Regions from separate parts of the Lactiplantibacillus paraxiangfangensis genome, predicted to be linked through region 2. Evidence: a T-box and tRNA genes for the amino acid it is inferred to sense, from the RefSeq annotation. Region 2 holds a T-box; the other holds one or more tRNA genes.
The links. The T-box of region 2 lies ahead of leuS (leucine--tRNA ligase). A T-box ahead of a tRNA ligase gene usually reads a tRNA of that ligase, here a tRNA-Leu.
Positions count from the first base shown of each region.

Region 1: it encodes a tRNA-Leu, which carries the amino acid that the T-box ahead of leuS (leucine--tRNA ligase) is inferred to sense. The anticodon was not compared.

Region 1 covers NZ_BTPW01000011.1:17,190-22,570, reverse strand. The annotation lists gene AAA939_RS07240 (PTS system mannose/fructose/sorbose family transporter subunit IID) at 1-202, opposite strand, end outside; gene AAA939_RS07235 (PTS mannose/fructose/sorbose transporter subunit IIC) at 221-1,030, opposite strand; gene AAA939_RS07230 (mannose/fructose/sorbose PTS transporter subunit IIA) at 1,061-2,032, opposite strand; gene AAA939_RS07225 (C39 family peptidase) at 2,324-3,172, opposite strand; tRNA gene AAA939_RS07220 (tRNA-Leu) at 3,371-3,454, opposite strand; gene thrB (homoserine kinase) at 3,510-4,385, opposite strand; gene AAA939_RS07210 (homoserine dehydrogenase) at 4,394-5,381, opposite strand, start outside.
Region 2 covers NZ_BTPW01000009.1:59,755-65,135, reverse strand. The annotation lists gene leuS (leucine--tRNA ligase) at 220-2,643, opposite strand; T-box leader at 2,759-2,968, opposite strand; gene AAA939_RS06370 (phosphatase PAP2 family protein) at 3,113-3,769, shown strand; gene mnmM (tRNA 5-(aminomethyl)-2-thiouridylate-methyltransferase MnmM) at 3,778-4,365, shown strand; gene AAA939_RS06360 (MDR family MFS transporter) at 4,789-5,381, opposite strand, start outside.

The DNA of each region.
Region 1 (5,381 bases), on a different contig from region 2:
GAGTGTTGAAGAATTCCAAGTGACGCTTTAAAGCAGCGGCACGGTCTTCTTTAGTTGTATATAATTTCTTTAATGCTGGAATTAATGAATAAGCCCAGCCACCGTTTTGCATACGTTCATAGTTCCATGAACCTTGGAGGAACGTTGAACGCCACCAAACACGCCGACGATCGGTTTTTGTTAATTTAACTTGATCAGCCATTATTAGTTTCCTCCTTCATTAATACTTGTCGATGATGTCGCCAACTGGATCACCAGTATTGGAGCCACCACCACCGTTGCCAGAATTACCGCTCTTTTCAAGATGTAGGTAAACTAAGGCTAATGACACACCAATAGCACCTAAAGCAATCAAAGTAAGTTCACTGACAGCAGCTAAGACGAAACCTAATGCGAAGAATGGCCACATTTCACGAGAAGCCATCATATTGATAACCATCGCATACCCAACGGCAACAACCATACCACCACCGATTGACAAACCATCAGTCAACCATGAAGGCATTGAATTTAACATTGCTCTAACGGGACCAGCACCAACGGCTAAGATAGCAGCGGCTGGAATGGCAATCCGTAAACCTTGCATGCAGATAGCGATCCATTGCCAAATATCAATCTTGGTAAAACTACCCTCTTCAGCAGCCCGGTCCATAACATGGACAATGGCAGTTGCTAAAGTACGTGCAATGATAGTTAATAGTAAACCGGCAACGGCTAAAGGAACGGCAATCGCAATGGCGGAAGCAACTCCGGCACGGCCTTGGCCACCTAAAACTAAAATAATTGCAGATGCAACAGCGGCTAAAGCAGCATCGGGTGCAACAGCGGCACCGATGTTAGCCCAACCTAAGGCGATCATTTGTAGTGAACCACCTAAGATCATGCATGGTACTAATTGGCCGGTTACTAAACCGATTAACGTACATGCAATAACTGGTTGATGGAAATGGAATTCATCCAAAATACCTTCCATACCAGCTAAAAATGAGACCAGTACGACTAGAATCACTTGAATAAAATTCAAAGTCATGATTTAATCCTCCATTTTTCTTCTGATAATCTATTTTTGTTCGTTCAACATGTTTTGTGCTTTTTTCAAGATGTTATCCATGTTGTCCTTACCATCAGTTGGGACTTTACGAACGTCAAATTCAACGCCGTCAGCTTCCAATTTCTTGTAAGTATCGATATCTTCTTGGCTGAAAGCCAAAACCTTGTTTGGTTGAACTTTACCAACTGAGTGAGCCATTGACCCGATGTTCAAGGTCTTAATTGGAACCCCACCCTCGATAGCAGTCAAAGCATCTTCTGGTGTTTCAAATAACAGTAAGGCTTTTTGACCACCAAAATGCTTGTCATCCTTAGCAATCTTAATCATTTGTTTGATTGGGATAACGTGTGCTTTGATCCCAGCAGGTGCAGCCTGCTTGATCATGCTAGAACGTAATTCGTCCTTAGCAACGTTATCTGAAACAACGATAATCCGCGTTGGATTGATAGTCTTGCTCCAGGCAGTGGCAACTTGCCCATGCAATAACCGTGAGTCGATCCGTGCCAACCCGTATTCGAGTGAGCCAGGACGACCCGTATTGTTTGCGCTAGGAGCGGCGGCTGCCTTTTCTTCCTTAGGCGCTAAGGCTTCTGGACGAACTTTAACCCCGTCCTTAGCCGTTTCAATGATGTGGGTTGCAATTTCGTGAGCCGAGTTCATCGAAAGCCGTGAAGCGTAGGCTTCGATTAACATTGGCAAGTTCAAACCAGCAACAATCGCCCATGTGTCCTTATGTGCTTCGAACAGTCCGTTGACTTGGTTAAACGGAGTTCCGCCCCAAAGGTCAACTAAGAATAAGACTTGGTCTTGATCGTCGAAAGAAGCAATGGCTTTTTCCAACTTAGCCTTGATGTCATCAGGACCTTCGCTAGGCATCAACGTAACCGGTTGAACGTTTTCTTGTTCGCCGAAAATCATTGAACCAGATTGAAAAATGCCTTTAGCGAATTCGCCATGACTAGCAATGATAATGCTTACCATCCTTGTACCTCCTATTTTTCGTTACAGTCATAATAAAACGAATAAATAATATCTAAATAGCCCGTAACGGTTTTGTTTAATACTGAAAGCGCAATCTTTTTTGCCCTCACTAATATATATGCAACTTCCGTGCCAAAATACACTAAAAACAAATTACCGTTATTTCGGCCTTTTAGACTGATACACAGCTGTGATACAGTATTAGTTTGTTCAATTTGTGTATCAAATAGCGTGTTTTTAATACTAACTTACGAAACACTGTACTTTCTTAACCTTTTTTTGCTGATTCACTTAATAACTAAGTGCCCGCCGGCCATTTTGTTGCCAAATTGTTTCAAAATCCTGATTACTGATTGTTTCTCGCCTTCCAGTCCATGGATCATTATAAAATAATTGGTGTGTTTGATAGCCAGTCATCGTTACCGTATGACTCGCAAAGCCATCTAATCCAGTCACCCACACCACCACTGGATGGCGCTTAGCCAGTTGTGCTTTTAGTTGGGGTAAGCTCATTCCACTTAGGTTGACTGCCGTGGGAAGATATTGTCGCACGGTTGCCAGTAATCCTTGAGGATAAACGTAGAGCCCCACCCCCATACTGCTGGTTGGCTCACCAACAAACCCACTGTTCGGGTTCGAGCTGCGCGGAATAGCAGCCGCAAATCTCATTTTGTCGATTTTAACGCCCGCATATTGTAGCATCATGGTCGTCGCCGTCATCTCACACCCCGTTGGCAACTCTGGTAATTGACTGATTAGGGGAACTGCTAATCGGATTGTTGCCGGGGCCACGGGTTTTAAATCACTGGCTAAGACCCAGCCACTTTGTTTAGCGCCGTTACTAATATAGTAGTAACGTTGCTTTTTACCGTTGCGGACAATGTCAGCCTGTTTTGAACGGGTCCAAACTGTTTGGGGGTGCCGTTTTAAATGAAGGTTTACTCGTAATTGGGCCCGGTGTCCCCGTTGCACCGTTAAATGATAGGCTAGACCGTTTAAATTATTGGCGCGGTACGTTTGCTTTGAAACGACCTGAATCCCCGTGATTGGATAAGTCGTCGCCGCTTGAACTGGTTGACTGGCCTGCCAACCAAGACCTAAACCAATGAGGCCGGCCAAGATTCCGCCGCATCTGTTCAATATTTCAACCCACTTTCTTTTCAAGGTATTTAAGCAGTTTTATTATAAGGCTGGAAATAGTGGGATAAAAGCAAAAAATCCGCTAATTTTAATCAACGGATCAGGGCCATATATGACGCCATAATGATAAACGCAAAAAAGTAGCCGATACATCAACGTTTGCACGTCTCAATACCGGCTACTTTTGTTATTCGTTAGTGCGGCCAAGAAGATTCGAACTTCCACCGAGTTGCCCCGACAAGATCCTTAATCTTGCGCGTCTGCCAATTCCGCCATGGCCGCATCATAACTCACAAAAAACATCATACCAAAATTTTGTGAGTCTGACAAGTCTAATTCAAGATTTTTGAACTTTTAAACCGGCTGCATCTACCGGTAACAGGTGATATTGCCCCGTCAACGCCGGATTAGGTTGTAATTCCTGTTGTAGCTCGTTTAACTGTCCGTAATCACCCAGCGTGACAATCGTTGGGCCAGCACCACTCAAATACGTGCCCATGATACCTAGCTGATGCGCCGTCTTGCGAATCGTTGCTAACGCCGGCACCAACTTAGCCCGGTACTGTTCGTGGAATTGATCCGCTTCAAGTAACGGCAACGCCACTTCCCAATTCTGGGTCGCTAAGGCCGCAACTAAGGTGTTTGCCACGCTACTACCCGCAATGGCCTGTTTGAACGGTAAGTTTGCTGGCAAAGCCTCACGACTCGCTGACGTCAGCAACTCTTCGTTAGGTACGTAGACGCTAGCAAAAAGGTTCGGTAATGGCAGTTTGACCGCATGCACCTGTTGTTCGACCGCCGTTGAAACGACTAAGCCACCAAAAATTGCGGGCGCCACGTTATCTGGATGCCCCTCTAGCTGGGTCGCTACGACCAATAATTCATCTAGTGACCGCTGCTGACCGCTCAACTCGTTAGCTAAAGCTAAGCCCGCGACGATGGCCGTCGAACTGCTTCCTAATCCCCGGGCTAGCGGGATTTTTGAATCCACTTGTAAATGTTGGGGCTTTAAATCGGGCGCCAAAGTCAGCGCCGTTTTAATAATTAAATTCCGTTCGTCCGTTGGCACTTCATCACCAAACGGATGATCAATCTGCCAATGATCACTGGGTTGCAAGACTTGCAAAGTTAATTGCATGTCTAACGCAAGCCCAATCGAATCAAAACCTGGTCCTAAGTTTGCTGAAGTTGCAGGGACTGAAATTGTTAACATGTGCTCACCTACTCATTCTTCAAAACTTTATAGCTGGCCAACAGACGCATATTGTCCTGTTCACCAATCGCCGACGTAATCTCGGCCAACTGTTGATCATTCATGGCATGGGTAATAATGACGACCCGTGCGTTACCATCGCTTAACTGGTTTTGAATGATCCGGCTAAACGAAACTTCCGCCTTAGTCATAATCGCAGTCAACTTCATCATCATCCCGGGAACATCACGCATCTTTAACGCGATAAAGTGTGGGTACACGACGTCTTCGGGCGCGGCCAACACGGTTTCTTGCCGATACGAATTAAACGTATTCCCAGTCGTGTTCAACGCGATATTCTTGGCAACGGTCGTAATGTCACTTAAAACACTGTTCGCCGTTGGCAGTTCACCGGCACCTGGACCGTAGAACATCGTATCCCCCACGGCCGTCCCCGTGACCATGACGGCGTTATTTTCATTTTGAACCGTTGCTAAGGGATGGTGGTCAGAAACGAGGACGGGACCGACCGAAACGGCAATCCGGTCATCGATTTCTTCCGCAATTCCCAACAATTTAATGGTGTATCCTAATTGGTTCGCTTCCCGAATGTCTTCGGGACTAATGTTGGTAATCCCTTGAACGTGGACGTGATCCATGGATAAACTCATCCCAAAAGCAAATTGCGTCAAAATAATCATCTTATAGGCCGCATCCAGTCCTTCAACGTCGTTCGTCGGATCCGTTTCAGCAAATCCTAAGTCCTGTGCCGAGCTCAACGCCTGCTCATAGGACCAATTTTTGGTCAGCATTTGCGTCATGATGTAGTTGGTTGTCCCGTTGACGATCCCCATCACCCGTTGGATCTTATCCGCTGCAAAACTGTTGTCGATGGTCCGTAAAATAGGAATCCCGCCGGCAACGCTGGCTTCGTAAAAGAGGTCGCGGTGGTTTTCACGCGCAATCTGGACGAGTTCCCGACCATACTGGGCAATTAAATCCTTATTGGCCGTAACC
Region 2 (5,381 bases):
CTTTTTTGCCGACCTTTACACCACGGACGGTCCGGGATACTTGCGCATTTTGCAAGTGTTCCGGGCGAGGTTCAAGACGTTTCTCAGGCTTGAACCGGTCCCACGACCGCATGTCATCAGTGACGACCGGAATAGCTTTTTATGCCAACAAGAAATCCCCACCAAATCATCAGCTGAACTGGTGATTTAGTGGGGATTCCTTAGTTTTAATTGCGCGTATTAGTTGGCAACAATGTTAACCAATTTACCAGGAATGGCAATGACTTTGCGAACCGTTTTACCGTCCGTAAACTCTTTGACCTTTTCGTCAGCTAAAGCTAACGCTTCAAGGTCGTCTTTACTCATATCCTTAGCAACCGTTGCGTGTGAACGAACCTTACCGTTAACTTGAAGCACGATTTGAACCGTATCTTCAACTAACTTGGATTCGTCGTACGTTGGCCAAGTTGCATAAGTAATGGTGTTGTCATGACCTAACAATGACCAAAGTTCTTCGGCAACGTGTGGTGCGATTGGGGATAGCATCTTAACAAAGCCTTCGATGTAAACGACTGGCAAGTCATCAACTTTATAAGCTTCGTTAACGAAGACCATCATTTGTGAAATGGCGATGTTAAAGCGCATGTTTTCGTAGTCTTCCGTCACCTTTTTAACGGTTTCGTTATAGACTTTCGTCAACTTGCCATCGTTAATCGTCGTAACCCGGTCGCGGACCCGGTTATTTTCATCAATGATGAGTCGCCAAACCCGTTCGATCCACTTGTTAGCCCCGTGCAAGCCTTCAGTGCTCCACGGAATGGATGCTTCCAATGGTCCCATGAACATTTCGTATAACCGTAACGTATCGGCACCATATTGTTCCACGATTTCATCGGGGTTCACAACGTTACCGCGTGACTTGGACATCTTTTCGTGGTTCTTACCCAAGATCATCCCTTGGTTAACCAACTTCTGGAAAGGTTCCTTTGTTGGAACGACGCCGAGGTCGTACAGGAACTTGTGCCAGAAACGAGCATAGAGCAAATGTAAGACGGCGTGTTCAGCACCACCAACGTACAAGTCAACTGGTGACCAGTACTTCAGCTTGTCATAGTCTGCCAAGGCGTCAGGGTTGTGCGGATCAACGTAACGCAGGAAGTACCACGAACTCCCAGCCCATTGTGGCATGGTGTTCGTTTCACGTTTCCCTTTACGGCCATTTTTATCGACAACGTTAACCCAATCGTCAATGTTGGCTAATGGGCTTTCACCAGTCCCAGATGGTTCTAAGTTCTTGGTTGCTGGTAAACGTAATGGTAATTCGTCTTCTGGTACTAAGGTCATTTCGCCGTCTTCCCAATGAATAATTGGAATTGGTTCACCCCAGTAACGTTGACGTGAGAAGATCCAGTCCCGTAAGCGGTAGTTGACCTTCTTTTCACCACATTTGTGGGCTTCTAACCAGTCGATCATCTTATCGATTGCGGCCTGCTTGTCGAGACCGTCCACGAAACCGGAGTTGATATGTTCGCCATCACCCGTGTAAGGTTGTTGGTCATAATCATTGTCCCCAGCGATGACGGGATGGATTGGCAAATCAAATTTTTGTGCAAATTCAAAGTCACGTTCGTCGTGGGCTGGAACGGCCATAATGGCCCCCGTCCCGTATGAAGCTAAGACGTAATCCGCAATCCAGATTGGCAGCTTTTCACCGTTAACCGGGTTGATCCCGTAACTTCCAGTGAAGACCCCGGTCTTATCCTTGTTCAAATCAGTCCGTTCAAGGTCTGACTTGCTAGCAATCTTTGCTTTATAAGCTTTGATTGCGTCGGCTTGTTCAGGCGTCGTTAAGGATTCAACCAAGTCGTGTTCAGGTGCTAAGACTAAGTAGCTAGCGCCAAATAACGTATCTGGGCGGGTTGAGAAAACTTCAATCTTAGTATCGTCATGGTCGGCAACTTGGAACTGAATTGAGCCCCCAACTGAGCGGCCAATCCAATTACGTTGTTGTTCCTTGATGTTTTCTGGCCAATCAATGTCGTCCAAATCATCGATTAAACGGTCAGCGTAAGCCGTAATTTTAAGGCTCCACTGTTTCATTGGGACCCGGTAAACGTCGTAGCCGCCCCGTTCCGTCTTACCATCGATAACTTCTTCGTTGGAGACCACGGTACCGCCCATCATGTCAGGCGCCCAGTTAACGAGCGTTTCTGATTCGTAAGCTAAGTCCTTTTTGTATAATTGTTCGAAGATCCACTGGGTCCACTTGTAGTAGCTTGGGTCCGTCGTGTTCACTTCACGGTCCCAATCATATGAAAAACCTAACGAGCGAATTTGACGCTTGAAGTTTTTAATATTTTTAGCCGTAAAGTCTTTCGGGTTATGCCCCGTCTTCATGGCATATTGTTCAGCTGGCAAGCCAAACGCATCCCAGCCCATTGGATGCAAAACGTTGTACCCTTCCATCCGCTTGAAACGCGACATAATGTCGGTAGCGGTGTAACCCTCGGGATGTCCCACGTGCAAGCCTTGGCCTGATGGGTATGGGAACATGTCTAACGCGTAATATTTTTTCTTATCCGTGTTATCCATTGCCTTAAAAGTCTTGTTTTCTTTCCAATAATGCTGCCATTTACGTTCAATGACCTTATGGTTGTATGCCATAATAGTGCCCCTTTCTTGCTGCTGTATGTAAGCTAGCATTGCGACTGTGACTGAAATGGTCCGGTTGAATGTGCGGCAGTACTGCATAAAAAAACGCCCTATCAGCCACTTAAGCTTATAGGACGAAAATGATTCCGCGGTACCACCTATGATTCCACGTTGCCGTGGCCTCTTGATTTTCTTAACGCGAAACCACGTCCGTACCTACTATTGCTTTCAGTCGGAAGACTCGAAGGTGAGTTCAGCCAGTGTGAATCCCCGTTTGCAACGACCACGGAGTTTCTGCAAAACACACCAACTTACTAATCCTTCTCGGAGTCGTAAAGTTATTGTTCTCATGGTAGCAAACCCGCCCCCTTTTTTCAAGCGTCTAACCATCAAAAACCAGAACTTTCATAGGTTCCAAGATTAAAAAGATTATAAAGAATGCTATAATAGGCGAAGAAATTTTTTTATCGGAGGTAACTGAATGACGAAATATTGGCACCGCCGCGATACTGCGATGCTGGGCCTATTCGCCCTCTGGCTCTACTGGGTCTTTGCGGTCTGGTCACAAGCCACTTGGATCCACCACTTTGACCGCGGCGTCGCCCTTAGCCTGCACCACACACCCGCTTGGTTTCAGTCCGCTATGCTGACTTACACCCTGTTCGGCAATCCCCATAGTATGACCATTATTATCGTGATTGTGACCCTTTTGTTAGTTATTTTTAGACAAAGCAAGGGCGCCGTCTTCTTTGTTATCAACGCGGGACTGCTCGCAGCTTACGGTAATTATTTTATTAAACAAATTATCCAACGCCCACGGCCAACCGCGTGGCGTTTAACTAACATCGGTGGGTTCAGCTTTCCAAGCGGTCACGCAACGACCACCACGGTTTTAATCGGTAGCCTACTCGTCTTAGCCTATGATCTAATCCAAAATCCAACGTTAAAACGCTGGTTATTGGGATTAGGGCTCTTACTAATCGGATTGATGCTCGTCAGCCGTGTCATCGTGGGCGTCCACTATCCTAGTGACGTATTAGGTGGCGCCGTACTCGGGAGCCTGCTCCTGTACGTTAGCACCCGCCTAACCACCGGACACCGGACCGGTAACTTTCACTTTAAGCGGCACTCGTCGTAACTTAGTTCATTTTTTGGGAGGGATTCACTATCCAACTCAGTTCTGCTCTAAACTATAGTCATACACTAATCAACCAAACCGTTAATCCGGGCGACATCGCTGTCGATGCCACCGTTGGCAACGGCCATGACACCACTTACTTAGCTAAACTCGTTGGTCCCAGTGGCCACGTTTACGGGTTCGATATTCAAGCCGCAGCCATCAAAGCTACTACCAGCGCACTCGCTACGGAAAAGCTGACGCATCAAGTCACCTTGACTCACACGGGTCACGAAAACTTGGCCAAAGTGCTCCCCGCAGAAGCCAAGGTCAAATGTGCCATTTTTAACCTCGGCTACTTGCCTGGAGGTGACAAATCGGTGGTCACCCGAGCCTCGACCACGTTGACCGCAGTTAAGGCACTAGAAGGGCGTCTGGCGACCAATGGTTTAATCATTTTGCTCGTTTACACCGGTCACCCCGGCGGTCAAAACGAAGCCAACCAGTTGATGCAACACGTGACTGAACTCGATCAACACCAATTCCAAGTCTTACAGTACGGCTTTCTCAATCAGATCCACACCCCACCGTACCTGATTGCCATTCAAAAAAGATAGTCCCAACTAAAATAAGCGCTCCACCCTAAATTTAGAGTGGAGCGCTTATTTTGTACTAAAGATTGAAAAGTCAAAAATTGTAATAACCTGATAATTATACTTAAATTAGCCGCTTCGTCAGGCAGGACCGGTGTGCTAGGGGGAACGGTTCCAGCCAAAGTGCGGTCTGGAACCTCGCTTCAAAGCCGACAGACCACGTCTTTGAAGCGCCCCGCAAGATTAGCGCGAAATTCACCCGCTAATCTTGCCGACACAGCACACCAATCCTGCCTGATTTCGCTAAAATAATCTTATTATCGTTATTTTAGTCGGATAATCGGAGTAGCCCGATTTGTATTCAGCTAGGTCATAATACAGCAGTAATTAATCGTCCTATTTACCTATTAGCCTCAGCATTTTTAATTTAAGTCACTAACTAACAAGCTAAAATTCATGCTTACTTTTGTTCAATTTCTCAGCGTGCTGTGCCGCCGTCAATTGCGGGCCACGGTCCATGGCGTTGACGATGAATGCTAAAATCACGAGGACTAATCCAATCCAATAGACCCAGTGGAGTCCGGTATAAAGAATACCGTGCAAGGTTGGTAACAAGTCTTTAGGCAAGCTAGTTGCCGTTTTCGGATTGATCAACTTGTTCATCATTGCCATGTTAGTGCCACTATGTTGCGCAATTCCTTGGTTCATCCCAACGTTAAGCGCAATCCCAAAGATAGAGATCATCAACGTTTGCCCAATGGTCCGGCTCAACGTATTAAACGAAGTTGCGACCCCAACGTTGTCCGCTGACACCAAGTGTTGTGAGGTGACCGTGGTTGCCGTAATGGTAATCCCAAAACCAATTCCGCCGATTGCGGTAATCAAGAAGAACCAGAGGAACGGGGTGCTAACTGGCAATAGTGCCAAACAAACACTCGTGACCAGAATAAAGCACAGGCTTAAAAAGAGAATCCGGCGCGGGGCCCACTTTGCAAGTAGCCGGCCCGTCACAAATGATCCGACGATCCACATCAGTGAGC